One region of the Streptomyces sp. NEAU-YJ-81 genome, then DNA from elsewhere that is predicted to be linked to it. Evidence: riboswitches for the same ligand, from Rfam matches in the RefSeq annotation. Region 1 holds a riboswitch; each other region holds the start of a gene.
The links. A riboswitch is a leader RNA that binds a small molecule or an ion and turns the genes downstream of it on or off. The one in region 1 is predicted to bind S-adenosylmethionine.
Positions count from the first base shown of each region.

Region 2: another riboswitch for S-adenosylmethionine. It lies ahead of thrC (threonine synthase); the one in region 1 lies ahead of J5X86_RS24465 (glutathione S-transferase C-terminal domain-containing protein).
Region 3: another riboswitch for S-adenosylmethionine. It lies ahead of J5X86_RS42225 (aminotransferase class V-fold PLP-dependent enzyme); the one in region 1 lies ahead of J5X86_RS24465 (glutathione S-transferase C-terminal domain-containing protein).

Region 1 covers NZ_JAGFNO010000011.1:218,378-223,299, forward strand. Annotated here, with positions in the region: gene J5X86_RS24460 (PP2C family protein-serine/threonine phosphatase) at 1-1,076, shown strand, start outside; SAM riboswitch class IV at 1,163-1,309, shown strand; gene J5X86_RS24465 (glutathione S-transferase C-terminal domain-containing protein) at 1,640-2,485, shown strand; gene J5X86_RS24470 (Mut7-C ubiquitin/RNAse domain-containing protein) at 2,526-3,269, opposite strand; gene J5X86_RS24475 (ribonuclease BN) at 3,414-4,274, opposite strand; gene J5X86_RS24480 (MauE/DoxX family redox-associated membrane protein) at 4,520-4,922, opposite strand, start outside.
Region 2 covers NZ_JAGFNO010000001.1:976,835-981,756, forward strand. Annotated here, with positions in the region: gene otsB (trehalose-phosphatase) at 1-45, shown strand, start outside; gene J5X86_RS04290 (trehalose-6-phosphate synthase) at 121-1,599, opposite strand; gene J5X86_RS04295 (glucosyl-3-phosphoglycerate synthase) at 1,748-2,695, opposite strand; SAM riboswitch class I at 2,888-3,029, shown strand; gene thrC (threonine synthase) at 3,048-4,349, shown strand; gene J5X86_RS04305 (MoaD/ThiS family protein) at 4,346-4,624, shown strand.
Region 3 covers NZ_JAGFNO010000034.1:14,738-19,659, reverse strand. Annotated here, with positions in the region: gene J5X86_RS42225 (aminotransferase class V-fold PLP-dependent enzyme) at 23-1,429, opposite strand; SAM riboswitch class IV at 1,634-1,752, opposite strand; gene trpD (anthranilate phosphoribosyltransferase) at 1,848-2,921, opposite strand; gene J5X86_RS42215 (cytochrome bc complex cytochrome b subunit) at 3,088-4,728, opposite strand; gene J5X86_RS42210 (ubiquinol-cytochrome c reductase iron-sulfur subunit) at 4,725-4,922, opposite strand, start outside.

The DNA.
Region 1 (4,922 bases):
GTCTGCCGTTCCTGGACCTGGCGGCGGTGCTCAGCATTGAGCTCTCCCCCGCGCACACCGTCTACACCGGCCCCCTGCTCTCCCCGGCGCCGGCGCTGGCGGCGGTGACCATGGGGCCGTTCGGCACCGGCGGGGTGGCGCTGCTCGCCATGGCGGTGAGTGCGATCACCGCCACCCACAACAACGTCTGGGGCAGCGAGATGGTGTACGCGAATCTGCTGGCCCTGCTGGTGGTGGCGCTCGCGAGCGTGGCGACCAGCGCGGTGCGGGTGCGCCGGGACCGCGAGCTGGCCCATGTCCGCCGGATCGCCGAGGTGTCCCAGAACGTGGTGCTGCGGCCGCTGCCCGCCCGGATCGGTGTCGTGAACACCGCCAGCGTCTATATGGCGGCCGAGCGCGACGCGCAGATCGGCGGGGACCTCTACGAGGCGATGTGCACCCGCTACGGAGTGCGGCTGATCGTCGGCGATGTGCGGGGAAAGGGGCTGGCCGCGGTGCGGTCCGCCGCGGCCGTGGTGGGCGCCTTCCGGGAGGCGGTGCACTACGAGCAGGACCTGGCCGAGGTGATGCACCGCTGTGCGGCCGCGCTGGCGCGCGAGTACCAGCTGCTGGACCGCTCCCAGCTCCAGGACCCGCAGGAGCTGGAGGAGCAGTTCGTCACCGTGCTCCTCGCCCAGGTGTCGGACGAGTCGGTCGAGCTGATCAACCGCGGGCATCCGCCGCCCCTGGTGATGCGCGAGCACAAGGTGCGCTCCCTGGACCCGGCGCGCCCGCTGCCGCCGCTCGGCCTTGAGGAGTTCCTCAGCCCTCCCCCGATCTGCGTCGAGACCTTTCCGTTCCTGTCCGGTGACCGGCTGTTGCTGCACACCGACGGCGTGGTCGAGGCCCGCAACCAGTACAACGAGTTCTTTCCGCTGCACCGGACCATGGAGACGCTGGACGGCGCCACCCCGGGCGAGTACCTGGACCGGCTGCGCCACGCCCTGGTCCGGCATGCCGAGGGACGGCTGGCGGACGACGCGGCCATGGTCCTCATCGAGCGGGCCACCGGCGGCGCGCGGCGGCCGTTCCGCTGAGCGGGCATCCACCGTGCCGTCGGCCCGCGTTGGCCATCCCGGCATGGGTTGACGCCCTCGCGGAGCGCGACGACACTGTCAGGGACGGTCACGATTGTCAGTGCCCACCGTGCGGAATCCCCGCTCAGGTGGGTCATCGGCCCCGGCTCGCTGACAGGCAACCCTTCTCCCGCGACGGGGTGCCCCCGGGTGACGACCAGGTTCCGTCGGTGTGGACGGGACAAGCGCGGTCTCGCTGCTTCGCGAGCCCCCGATGATGGGATCGGTGAGATGCCCAGGACCGACAGCGACGAGGACTGCGCCCGTCGGCGTCCCCGGCCGTGGTCCCCGCTCCGCCGTCGCCACCTCCTGACCAGGCGTCTGCACATCGATCTGCTGCGCATCTGCAGCGCCGCCAGTCCAGCCGGCTGAATCGACGCGGTCACCGAGCGCGGCCCAGCGCGCCGGGGTCCGGTGTGTCCCGGCACCGTCCCGGCGAACGCCCCGCGCGGGCTTCCCTTCCGTTGCGCCATCGGCGCCGCCCAGACCGGCGGGCCGGGGCTCCGTCCTTGCCTTGGAGAGCCATGTCCGAGACGTTTCCGGTCAGTTCAGGTCCTGCCGCTCTTCTCGACCCCGACCCCTGCTCGCCCCGCCCCCGGATCGCCCCGCCCACTCCGCCGCACCGCTTCCGCAGCCGCATCGGCGTCGACCTCGCCGGTGGCTTCTATCCGGTGCCGCATCGCTACCGGCTCTATCTCTCCGCGAGCTGTCCCCTCTCGCTGCGCGTCTCCATCACCCTCGATCTGCTCGGGCTGCGGGACACCGTCGCCACCACCCTCGTCGGACTCCCGGACGACACCCCCGAAGCGTTCGCCGCACTGCGCGGGGCCTACGAGGCCACCTGGCACCGCTACGGCGGACCGGTGGACGCGCCCGCGCTGTGCGACGGCTGGACCGGACGTGTCGTCAGCAACCACACGCCCGACATCCTGCGCGACCTCGCCGGCCACCTGAGCGACCACAGCGGACCCGGACGTCCCCGGCTGCGCCCGGCGCCCCGCGCCGCGGACATCGACGCCCTCCGCGAACTCCTCGACGACGACATCACCCACGCGGCGCGGCAGGCCGGGACGGCGCGCGAGGCGGAGTGCCGGGACGCCGCGCTGGAGCGGCTGCTGACCGCCCTCGGCCGGCTCGACCGCAGGCTCGCGGCCGCGCCATACGCACTGGGAGACGAGCTGACCGCCGCCGATGTGGACCTGTGGGTGGCCCTCGTCCAGCTCGACACCGAGCACCGGCTCCGCCTGGACGCCGACGCCGCCCAGCGGGTCTCCCGCCATGGGCGGCTGCGCGCCTATGTGCGGCGGCTGCACGCCCATCCGGCCTTTCACACCGCGATTCCGGAGGCCCTCCAGGACGACGTGTCCTGAGCTCGCGCCCAGGACCAGGCGCCCTGCCCGGCGGCTCCGCTCAGGGCAGGGCGGCCCGGGCGTCGCCGAACTCGTCCATCGCCCCGGCCACGATGGCCTCCAGCCGGGCGTGGTGGGCGCCACGCCAGTAGACCCGCTCGCAGACCGTGCAGCGGGCGAAGACCTCGTACGTACGCCGGGTGCCGTGCTGGAGCAGCTCCCGGACCGACTCCTTGTCGGCGTCCTCCAGCGGGCCGTTGCAGGCGGTACAGCGGGTCCAGGGCGCGAGGCTCGGGGTGAACCGGCCGAGGACGTCCCGCAGTTGCTCATCGGGGCGGTCGCTGTAGACATACGCCCCGGCCCACAGCTCACGGCGGCGCAGCAGCCCCCGGTCGCGGGAGAGCAGCACCCGGCGCTGGGCGGCGGAGCGCGCGGCGAGCTCGGGGTCGCCGATGTCCTCGCTCTCGTACGCGGCGTCCACGCCCAGCAGCCGCAGCCGGCGCGCGAGCGTGCCCAGGTGCACATCGAGCAGAAAGCGCAGCGGGGCGCCCGGCACCCGCTGCGGGCGGACGACCGGATGGACCTCCACGGTCTCCCCCGCGCCCGGCACATGCGAGACGGGGGTCTCCTCGCCGTTCACCACCAGCCGGCCGACCTCGGTGAGCGGGACCCCGAGCGACTCGACGACATGGCCGAGGGTGGAGACGCCGTCGGTGACCACGGCCGTCCAGGGGCGGCGCCGCTCCTGGACGGCGAAGAATCGCAGTTCAGGGGCGAGACTGAGGTGGATCTCGGGTCCGTTCACACCGCCAGCATGCCAGGCGCGCCCGGCCCGGGGCGACGGCGTTTCGGGTCCGGCCCCGGGCTTGACGATCATGGAAGCGACCACCGGCGGGAGGCGTCGCGCCAGGGTTCGCGGGCCACTCCCGCGTGATCGTCGGCCGGGGCGTCAGTCCGCCGGTGGGGCCGCTTTGGCCCGGTCGCGCCGCCGCTTGCGGCGCCATGCCACCATCCGCAGATACTCCTCGTACAGCACCCGGCCCAGCAACGCACCGCCGAAGACCACGTATCCGACGCCGACCAGCCAGGACTGGACGACCAGGACGGTGCCGACCGGGCCGTAGGAGACGGCGTTGGAGGCGATCAGCGGGGAGAACACCAGCTGGGAGAAGACCCGCAGCCCCAGCAGCCCGACGCCGGTGGCCAGCGCGCCGGGCAGCAGGGCGCCCCAGCTGATCCGCCCGCCGAGCAGCAGCCGCTGCGACCACCAGAAGAACAGCACTGTGCCCAGCACCGCCACCAGCACCCGCGAGATGCCGGGCTCCAGATGGGCGGAGAGCAGCAGATAGCAGATCAGCACCACGAACCACACCAGATGGCGCCAGGCGGTGTGCCAGCGGCCGGCCGGAAGCTCCCACACCTTCTCGTAGCCGACCTGCAGCACCGTGCCGAAGCGCAGGCTGAAGACGGCCAGCGTCGCCAGACCGAAGGCGGTGGTGGACTCCAGCGCCTGCTTGGGCGGGGCGAACAGCTCCTGCACCTCGTCCCGCGAGGTCGAGGAGAGCCCGAGGCCCTCGGCCAGCCACTGGGCGAAACCGAGCCGGTCCACCGGATCGGCCGCCGCGACCACGATCAGCAGGGGCACCAGGGTGAGAAAGCCCAGGGCGGCGAAGCCCATCGCGCGGTGCAGCAGCTCGAAATCACTGCCCCGCCGCCATCCGCGTCCGATCGCGGACCGGTGGAACGCGTCCTCCAGCCGCCGCCACCACCTGGGCCCCCGGGAGCCGGACGCGGACCGATGCTCGGACATACACCCACTCCCCTACCGGCGCCACCGGCTCAGCCCCCGGCAGGCGGGAACGCGCGCCGGGCGGCGCGCGCGCCGCGGGCCCCCCTCGGCAGGGGTGTCGGTCAGTACGGGTACGGGTGTCGGCCGGGCTTGTCCATCCATGCCTGGTACGCCTCGGCACCCATCTACGCTGGACGCCCCGCGGTTCGATCGTTTTGTCCAGGAAATTTTCGTTTGATCCAGATTACCCGCCGAGCGCCGGCCTCTCACGCCGTGGCCATGACCGGAGCCCCGCTGTCCGCGTCGATGACGCTGACCCGGACGGCGGGCTCGCGCACCGTGTCCAGGCTGGCCGCGGCGTCCACCGCGAAGAGCACCAGAACCGGCCTCGCGGCCGCGCCGCCGCCGTGCACCCCGGCGAACTGGAGGATGCGCCAGCCGCCGTCGTCCCAGTGGTCCAGCAGCGCGGAGCGCACCACGCGGGAGGCGCTCTGCCAGGCACGCGAGCGCTCCAGCAGTTCGACGGTCGCGGCGACCGGGACCGCCGCCGGGGCTCCGGCCGCGGCGAGGGGGTGTCCGGTCGCGGCGAGGGGGTGTCCGGTCGCCGCGAGCGGGTGACCTGTCGCGGCGAGGGGGTGTCCGGCGATCCGCAGCCGCAGTCGGCGCAGC
Region 2 (4,922 bases), on a different contig from region 1:
CTGTCGTCCCTGGCAGACGCGGTCAGCGGCGCCAACGCTTCGTAGAGCCCGCCCGGACCGCGCCGGTCACCTCGTAGGTCCGTGGCTCAGAAGCCCGCCGCCACCGCGAAACCCTCGCCCCTACAGCGCCCGCAACTGCGCCAGGAACCATGCCTGGGGCGGCAGCGCGGTCGCGGCGGCGGCGAGTCGCTTCGTACGGTCCGCGCGCTCGCCGTCGCTCATGCGCAGCGCCTCGTCCAGCGCCCGGGCCGTGGCCTCCACGTCGTACGGGTTCACCACCAGCGCGTCGTCGCCCAGCTCGGCGTACGCCCCCGCCTCCCGCGACAGCACCAGCGCACATCCCCGCTCGGAGACCACCGGGACCTCCTTGGCCACCAGGTTCATCCCGTCCCGGATGGGGTTGACCAGCGCCACGTCCGCCAGTCGGTAGGCCGCCAGCGACCGTGCGAAGTCGTCCTTCACATGCAGGGCGACCGGGGTCCAGCCCTCCGTGCCGTACTCGGCGTTGATCTCGTCCGCGAGCCGCCGCACCCGCTCGGTGTAGTCGCGGTAGACCGAGAGGTCCTGGCGGGAGGGGTAGGCGAAGGCCACATGCACCACGCGCTCCCGCCACTCGGGGTGGGTCTCCAGCAGCCGCCGGTAGGCCAGCAGCCCGCGCACGATGTTCTTGGACAGCTCGGTGCGGTCCACCCGGACGATCGACTTCCGGTCCGGCCCGATCTGCGCCCGCAGATTGCTCAGCCGTTCGTCCACATCGGCCTGCCGCGACCGCTGCCGCAGGAAGTCCGCGTCCGCGCCCAGGCCGTGGACGCCCAGTCGGGTCTCCCGCCCCTCGAAGCGCACGGCCGTCGGCGGGCCGTCGCCGTTGCCGTCACCGTCACCGTCGCCGTCCCGGACGATCTCCGCGCCCAGCACGGCCGCGCAGCAGTCGGCGAAGGCGCCGGCCCAGCGCTCGGTGAGGAACGCGGCGCGGTCGCCGCCGAGGATGCCCCGCAGCACACCCGCCGCGACGTCGTCCGGCAGCAGCCGGTAGTAGTCCGGCGGGGCCCAGGGGGTGTGCGAGAAGTGACCGATCCGCAGGTCGGGGCGCCGCTCGCGGAGCATCGCGGGCACCAGCGCCAGGTGGTAGTCCTGCACCAGGACGACGGCCTCGTCCACCGCTTCCTCGGCGAGCGCGTCCGCGAAGGCCGCGTTATAGGTCTCGTAAGCCGCCCACTGGTCGGCGAACTCCGCGTCGAAGACCGGCTCGACCGGGGTCTGGTAGAGCAGATGGTGGATGAACCACAGCACCGAATTGGCGATGCCGTTGTACGCGGCGGCGAAGACATCCGGCGCGATGTCGAGCATCCGCACCTGCTGGCCGCCGGTGTCACCGGGGTTCAGATGGTTTTCCCCGGCGCGCCGGGCCGCCTCGCGATCACCCTCCCCGAGCGCCGCGCACACCCACACCGCGTTCGCGTCCGGGCCGATGGCGCTGAGGCCGGAGACCAGCCCGCCACCGCCGCGCCGGGCGGTGAGCGAGCCGTCCTCGCCCAGGGTGTACGAGACCGGACCACGGTTGGACGCGACCAGGATCGGGGCGGTGCGCGGAACTGCCATGTCGCGAGCCTAGCCAGCCGCGACCCCGCGCAAACGTACGTACGGTTTCTTGCCCCGTAGGCGGTATGGGGCGGCCTGTTTCCGCCCCGTAGGGGCTATCGCCTGATGCCGGGGTCCCGGGGTCATCACGCCGCGCCGCCCGGGTGCGTCACGCCGCGCGCCGCTCCGCGTACTCCGGTATCTCGATCATCGGCGGCCGCTCCTCGGTGTCCACAGCCGTGGTGCGCGGCTCGAAGCCGTTGTCGCCCCGGTCGAACTGGGTCAGCCGCGGCCGCACCAAATGGCCCCGGGCCAGCCGCAGCTGCGCGGTGCGGTAGATCGCGGCCGCCATCCGGCCGAGCGCCAGCCCGTCCTGGTGGCGGTGTTTGCGCACCCCGATGTCCACCTGGCCGAGCGCGTCGAGACCCACCGTGTGCAGCGCGTCGACCAGCAGCCCCAGCTCGACCCCGTAGCCGACCGGGAAGGGCAGCCGCTCCAGCAGCGTGCGGCGCGCCGCGTACTCACCGCCCAGCGGCTGGACGAATCCGGCCAGCAGGGGCCAGTGCAGATTCAGCAGCGGGCGGGCGACCAGCTCGGTGACCCGGCCGCCCTGGCCCGCCAGCTCGCCGAGTGGGCGGTCGTACATGCCCTTCACGAGCTGCAGCGTGGGGTCGGTCAGCAGCGGACCGACGATCCCCGAGACGAAGCGCGGATCGAATTCCCGCAGGTCGGCGTCGATGAAGCAGATGATGTCGCCGCTCGTGGCCAGCAGGGACCGCCACAGCACCTCGCCCTTGCCGGGCAGCGCGGGCAGCCGGGGGAGCAGCGAGTCGCGGGGGACGACGGTGGCGCCCGCCGCCGCGGCGACCTCGGCGGTGCGGTCCGTCGAGCCGGAGTCCAGCACCACCAGCTCGTCCACCAGCGGCGCCGCCTCGCCCATCAGCTCCCGGCGGATTGTCGCGGCGATCTCGCCGACCGTGGCCTCCTCGTTCAGGGCGGGCAGGACCACGCTCAGGGTCGTCGCCGAGCCCCGCTTCGCGTCCAGCAGGCGGTCCAGCGGCCGGTCGTCGGCCGACCAGGAGCGGTGCTTCAGCCAGCGCTCCACCTCATCCAGCACCTGTGTCTCTCCCTGCCGTGGTCGCTGTGATCCATCTCGCGCATCGGACGGCTAGCTCAACCATCCGGGCCGTCGGTTACAGTCTTGAACAACGCGCATGGCCGTCGTATGTCGGGGTCGACCTCGGTGTTTACCGAGGAAGCCCGTGATGATGCCGTGCTGACAAACGCCCGGGTCCGCCCGGTGCCATACCGCTCATCCAGAGGGGCAGAGGGAACGGCCCGTTGAAGCCCCGGCAACCCTCCAGCTGATCTCGCATTCCGCAGCGAGGCTCCCAGCTCGGGAAGGTGCCAATTCCGTCTCGTGGCGAAATGCGTCGCGAGGAAGATGAGGAGAAAGGGCCTCGCCATCCATGGCTGTGCAGTCAGTAGAAAGCTCAACCACTTCCTCCACCTCCGACGCCTCCGGTGCCTTCGGTCCCGCCATCGCATTGTCCTGCCGGGAGTGCGGTGAGCGGTTCGATCTGGGCCCGATCTTCGCGTGTGAGGTCTGTTTCGGGCCGCTTGAGGTCGCGTACGAGCTGCCGGCCGGCGACCCGGAGGAGCTGCGCCGGCGCATCGAGGCCGGTCCGAACAGCATCTGGCGCTATGCCCCGCTGCTGCCCGTCCCGGCGGACGTGGCGGACCTGCCCAGCCTGCACCCCGGTTTCACCCAGTTGGTCAAGGCCGACAACCTCGCCCGTGAGCTCGGCGTCACCGGTGAGCTGCACATCAAGGACGACTCCGGGAACCCCACCCACTCCTTCAAGGACCGGGTCGTCGCCATCGCCGTCCAGGCCGCCCGCACCTTCGGCTTCACCACCCTCTCCTGCTCCTCCACCGGCAACCTCGCCGGCGCGGTCGGCGCCGCCGCCGCCCGTGCGGGATTCCGCTCCTGCGTCTTCATCCCGCACGACCTGGAGGCGGGCAAGGTCGTCATGGCCGCGGTCTACGGCGGTGAGCTGGTCGGCATCGAGGGCACCTACGACGACGTCAACCGCTTCTGCAGCGAGCTGATCGGCGACCCGGTGGGCGAGGGCTGGGGCTTCGTCAACGTCAACCTGCGGCCGTACTACGGCGAGGGCTCCAAGACCCTCGCGTACGAGATCTGCGAGCAGCTCGGCTGGCGGCTGCCGGACCAGATCGTCATCCCGATCGCCTCCGGCTCCCAGCTAACCAAGATCGACAAGGGGCTGAAGGAGCTGATCGCGATCGGTCTGGTCGAGGACAAGCCCTACAAGATCTTCGGCGCCCAGGCCGAGGGCTGCTCCCCGGTCTCCGCCGCCTTCAAGGCCGGCCATGACGTCGTCCGGCCGCAGAAGCCGCAGACCATCGCCAAGTCGCTGGCCATCGGCAACCCCGCGGACGGCCCGTACGTCCTGGACATCGCCCGCCGTACGGGCGGCGCGGTGGAGGACGTGAACGACGAGCAGATCGTCGACGCGATCAAGCTGCTCGCCCGCACCGAGGGGATCTTCGCGGAGACCGCGGGCGGGGTGACCGTCGGCGTGACCAAGAAGCTGATCGAGGACGGTCTGCTCGACCCGTCCCTGACGACCGTCGTGCTCAACACCGGCGACGGCCTCAAGACCCTCGACGCGGTGGCCCCCACCACGGGTCCCTCCGCCATCATCCGCCCCACCCTTGACTCGTTCCGAGAGGCTGGTCTCGCATGAGCGTCAACGTCCGAATCCCGACCATCCTGCGCACCTACACCGCCGGTCAGGCCGAGGTCCCCGCCGAGGGCGCGACCCTCGCCGAGGTCCTGGCGGACCTGGAGAAGAACCACCAGGGCATCGCGGCCCGCGTGCTGGACGACACCGGCAAGCTCCGCCGCTTCGTCAACGTCTACGTCAATGACGATGACGTCCGCTTCGCCGATGGCCTGGCCACGGCTACCCCGGACGGTGCCGGGATCTCGATCATCCCGGCGGTCGCGGGCGGCTGCTGACCCCGCGTCCACCCTCCTCACCTTTGGCATCGCCCCGTCCGGGGACAACCGGACGGGGCGATTCCGTGTGTGGAATCGCGATACAGTTGCCCGGAATCCCCGATGGCCCCCGGGCCGGAACCACATATGAGAACTCGTCAAGTTGTGCGTAAAGTGTGAGCGCGAATTGTCGGGTTGGTTCCCTATGTCCCGCCCGGCTTGCCCGAACTTCACATAAATTCTCACTTTTAACCGTTCGGCCGTGCCCAGAATTCTCGTCCGATTGACCTGTTGCAGAGGGCGTTGGGACGGATACATT
Region 3 (4,922 bases), on a different contig from region 1:
CGCCGCCTCCGGGCCCAGGGGCTCAGCCGCGGTCCGGGACGCAGCGGCCGTCCTCGGTGCGGTAGCTCCACCGGGCACCCTCGCGCACCAGCTCCTTCACGGCGCCCACGAACCGCTCGACATGCTCGTCCGGGGTGCCCGCCCCGAAGCTGACCCGGATCGCGTTCAGCGAACGCTCCCCCGGCGCGGCCTCCGGCGCGCCGCATTCGCCCGGCTCGTCGGGCTCGCTGTCCAGCAGGGTGCGGACCAGCGGATGCGCGCAGAAGAGCCCGTCGCGTACGCCGATGCCGTACTCCGCGGAGAGCGCCGCCGCGAAGTGGGAGCTGTTCCAGCCCTCCACCACGAACGACAGCACGCCGACCCGGGGGGCGTCGTCGCCGAACAGCGAGAGCACCCGCACCTCGGGCACCTCGGCCAGCCCCGCCCGCACCTTCTCGATCAGCTCCCGCTCACGGGCGACCAGGCCCTCGAAACCGGCCTCGGCCAGCGCCCTGCACGCCGACGCGATCGCGTAGACGCCGATGACGTTCGGCGAGCCCGCCTCGTGCCGGGCGGCGGTGGTGTGCCACTCGACGTCGACGCCCCCGTCGTCCCTGCGCGTCACCTTACGGCTGGCACCACCGCCCGCCAGATACGGCTGGGCCGCCCGCAGCCAGTCCGCGCGCCCGGCCAGCACACCGGCGCCGAAGGGGGCGTACAGCTTGTGCCCGGAGAAGGCCACCCAGTCGACGTCCGCCTCCGCGATGTCCACGGGGTGGTGGGGGGCGAGCTGCGCGGCGTCCAGGACGATACGGGCGCCGTGTGCGTGCGCGGCCGCGGCCAGCTCCCGCACCGGCCACAGCTCACCGGTCACATTGGACGCGCCGGTCACACAGACCAACGCCGGGCCCTCGGCGCGCCCCGCGAGCGCCTTCTCCAGCGTCTCCACCGCCTGCCGCGGGGAGCGCGGGGCGCTGAGGTAGCGGACGGTGACGTCCTCCCGCTGCTCCCACGGCAGCAGCGAGGCGTGGTGCTCGGTCTCGAAGACGAAGACCTCGGTGCCCCGCGGCGCCACGGCGGCCAGAAGGTTGAGCGAATCGGTGGTGGAGCGGGTGAAGACGACCTGGTCGTCCTCGCGGCAGCCGAGGAAGGCGGCGACGTCCTTACGGCTGTTCTCGAAGAGGTCGGTGGAGAGCTGCGAGAGGTAGCCCGCCCCGCGGTGCACGCTGCCGTAGTAGGGCGCGTAGGCGGCGATGTCGTCCCAGACCCGCCGCAGCGCGGGGGCGCTGGCGGCGTAGTCGAGCGCCGCGTAGGTCACCTCGCCCCCGGTGACCAGGGGCACCAGGACATCGCTGCCCAGCACGGGCAGCGGCTCACAGGCGGCGACGGAGGAATCGGCGGAAGCGGCAGCGGAGGCGGCGGAAGCGGTGGCAGCAGGGCGCGCGGACATGGCGAAGTCTCCCGGGAGGGTCGAAGGCGTGAGAATGCGTAACGCGCACAAAGACGGCGGTAAGCCGGCCGTCAGGGCGCGGAAAGTCGCTCGACGCACGGCCACACCGCACGGAGCACAGGAGGGGAAACGGGCCGCTCGGCCCTAGCGCATTCGCTGCATCACGGAAGAACTCCCTCGACCACCAGGACCCCTAGTGCGAGGGGTCCGCGCTTGCCGCCGGCCTCGCTGCCTGGCGGCCTGGTCATCACCCGGGGCACCCCGCCACGGACGGAGGGTTGCCGGACAGCGGGCCGGGGCCGTAGTCGCTGTCACTCGTGACCTGGCCAGGAGTATGCCATGCCGTACGACGGCGCCCATACCCTGTCCGCATCCCGGACAAGGCACGGACAGAACATGGGCACCGTAAGGGTTCCGCCTAGGCGTGGGTGGCCCGTACCCACCGCTCCAGGACGTCGCGCGCCGCGCCCGAGTCGATGGACTCGGCGGCCCGCGCGACACCCGCCGCGATCCGCTCCGCCAGGGGCTTGTCCCCCGGCTCCGGCTCGAGCGCCACCAGCGCCGACGCCGAGTTCAGCAGCACCGCGTCCCGGACCGGGCCCCGCTCGCCCGCCAGCAGCCGGCGGGCCACATCGGCGTTGTACGAGGCGTCCGCGCCGCGCAGGGCCTCCATGGGGGCCCGCTCGATGCCCACGTCCCGCGGGTCGAGGGTCTCCTGGCGCACGGCGCCGCCCCGGACCTCCCACACCTGGGAGGTCGTGGTCACGGTGAGCTCGTCCAGCCCGTCGTCGCCGCGGACGACCAGCGCGGAGGAGCCCCGCTCGGCCAGCACCCCGGCGATGATGGGCGCCATCCGGGCGTCCGCGACCCCGGTCGCCTGGCACTTCACCCGCGCCGGGTTGGTCAGCGGGCCGAGCAGGTTGAACGGGGTGGCGACGCCCAGCTCGCGGCGGGCCGAGGCGACATGCCGCAGCGACGGGTGGAACTTCACCGCGAAGCAGAAGGTGATCCCCGCCTCCTCCGCGACCTCGACCACCCGCTCCGGGGTGATGTCCAGGTTGACGCCGAGCTTCTCCAGCACGTCGGAGGCGCCGCTGGCGGAGGAAGAGGCGCGGTTGCCGTGCTTGACGACCCGCGCGCCGGTACCGGCGACGACCAGCGCGGACATGGTGGAGATATTGACGGTCCTGGCGCGGTCGCCGCCGGTGCCGACGATGTCCACGGTCGCCCCGGGCACCTCGATCACCTTGGCGTGCTCGTACATGGCCCGCACCAGCCCGGCCACCTCGGAGACCGTCTCGCCCTTGGCGCGCAGCGCGATCGCGAAACCGGCGATCTGGGCGTCGGTGGCCTCGCCCCGCATGATCCGGTCCATGGCCCACGCGGTGTCGTCGGCGTCGAGGTCCCGGCCGGCGATCAGCGAGCTCAGTACGTCCGGCCAGGTGCGGGCCGTCGCGGTGCTGTCGCCTCCGGCGGGGGTCACAACGTCCATGGTCCGCTCCTGGATCCGTGGGGGTGGGCAGGGAAGGGGCCGCGCACGTCAGCGGCCCGCCGCCAGCCTATCGGCAGCACGACCAGGGCCCCGGCCGGACCGTGTGGTCCGGGCCGGGGCCCTGGTCTGTGGCGTCAGCTGACGTGCGAGAGCGGTACGGCGGAGATCAGTGGTGGCCGTGGCCGCTGGTGATCTCGTGGTACTCCTCGCGGGTCGGCTTCGGAATGACGTTGTCCTCGCCGTAGTAGCCCTTGGAGAGCTTCGAACGGACCCGCTGCGCGGGCGTTACCTTCCGCTTGACCCCGTTCTCGTCGGTCTCGGGGCCGATCTCGTAGGGCTCGGGCTGCTCGTGCTGGGTCAGCATGTGCAGCTGCTCCTGCGCGAGCGGCTCATGGACCTCGACGAACTCACCGTGCGGCAGCCGCTTGATGATGCCGGTCTCACGGCCGTGCAGCACCTTGTCGCGGTCGCGCCGCTGGAGGCCGAGACAGATCCGCTTGGTGGCGATGAACGCCAGGACCGGGCCGGCGAAGAAGCCGATCCGCACGAACCACGTGATCGAGTTGATCGAGAGGTGGAAGTGGGTGGCCCACAGGTCGTTACCGCCACCGATCAGCATCACGAAGTACGCGGTCAGCCAGGCGACACCGAAGGCCGTACGGGTCGGGGCGTTGCGCGGGCGGTCCAGGATGTGGTGCTCGCGCTTGTCGCCGGTGATCCAGGTCTCGATGAACGGGTAGAGCCCGATCGCGAAGAGGACCAGCGGGAAGAGCACGATCGGGATGAACACGCCCAGGACGAGCGTATGACCCCAGGCGGTGATCTCCCAGCCGGGCATCACGCGGACCAGACCCTCGGCGAAGCCCATATACCAGTCGGGCTGGGCACCGGTGGACACCTGGTCGGGCCGGTAGGGACCGATGGTCCACACCGGGTTGATGGTCGCGACCGCGGAGAGGACCGCGATCACACCGAAGACCAGGAAGAAGAAGCCGCCCGCCTTGGCCATGTAGACCGGCAGCAGGGGCATGCCGACGACGTTCTTCTCGGTCTTTCCGGCCCCGGGGTACTGCGTGTGCTTGTGGTAGAAGACCAGGATCAGGTGCGCCACCAGCAGGCCGAGCATGATGCCCGGCAGCAGCAGGACGTGGACCGGGTAGAGCCTCGGGATGAGGTCCATCCCGGGGAACTCGCCGCCGAAGACGAACATCGAGATGTAGGTGCCGACCACCGGGATCGACAGGAACACGCCCTCGATGAACCGCAGACCGGTGCCGGAGAGCAGGTCGTCGGGGAGCGAGTAGCCGGTGAAGCCGGTCAGCATGCCGAGGAAGAACAGCAGGAAGCCGAACAGCCAGTTGATCTCACGCGGCTTGCGGAACGCACCGGTGAAGAACACGCGCATCATGTGCGTGAACATGCCGCACAGGAAGACCAGCGCGGCCCAGTGGTGGATCTGCCGGATCAGCAGACCGCCCCGCACCTCGAAGCTGATGTCGAGCGTCGAGGCGAACGCCTCGGACATCTTGACGCCCTGCATCGGGACGTACGGGCCGTGGTAGGTGACCTCTTCCATGCTGGGATGGAAGAACAGCGTCAGATACACACCCGTGAGGATGATGATGATGAAGCTGTAGAGGCAGACCTCGCCCAGCATGAAGGACCAGTGGTCCGGGAAGATCTTGCGCATATTGGCCTTGGCCAGGCCGTAGATGCCCAGCCGGCCATCGGCCCAGTCGGCGACGCGCTCGCCCGCGGGCGCTTTGCCGCGGCGCTGCTGCGCACCGCTGTCGCTTGTAGTACTCATCCGCGCTCCCAGTAAGCAGGACCGACGGGCTCCGGGAAGTCGCCCATGGCTTCGAGGTACCCCTGGTCGTTGGCCCTGATCCGCAGCTGCGGCAGCGCGTGACCGGCCGGACCGAAGATCACTCGGCCACCGTCGGAGAGGTCGAAGGTCGACTGGTGGCAGGGGCACAGGACGTGGTGCGTCTGCTGCTCATA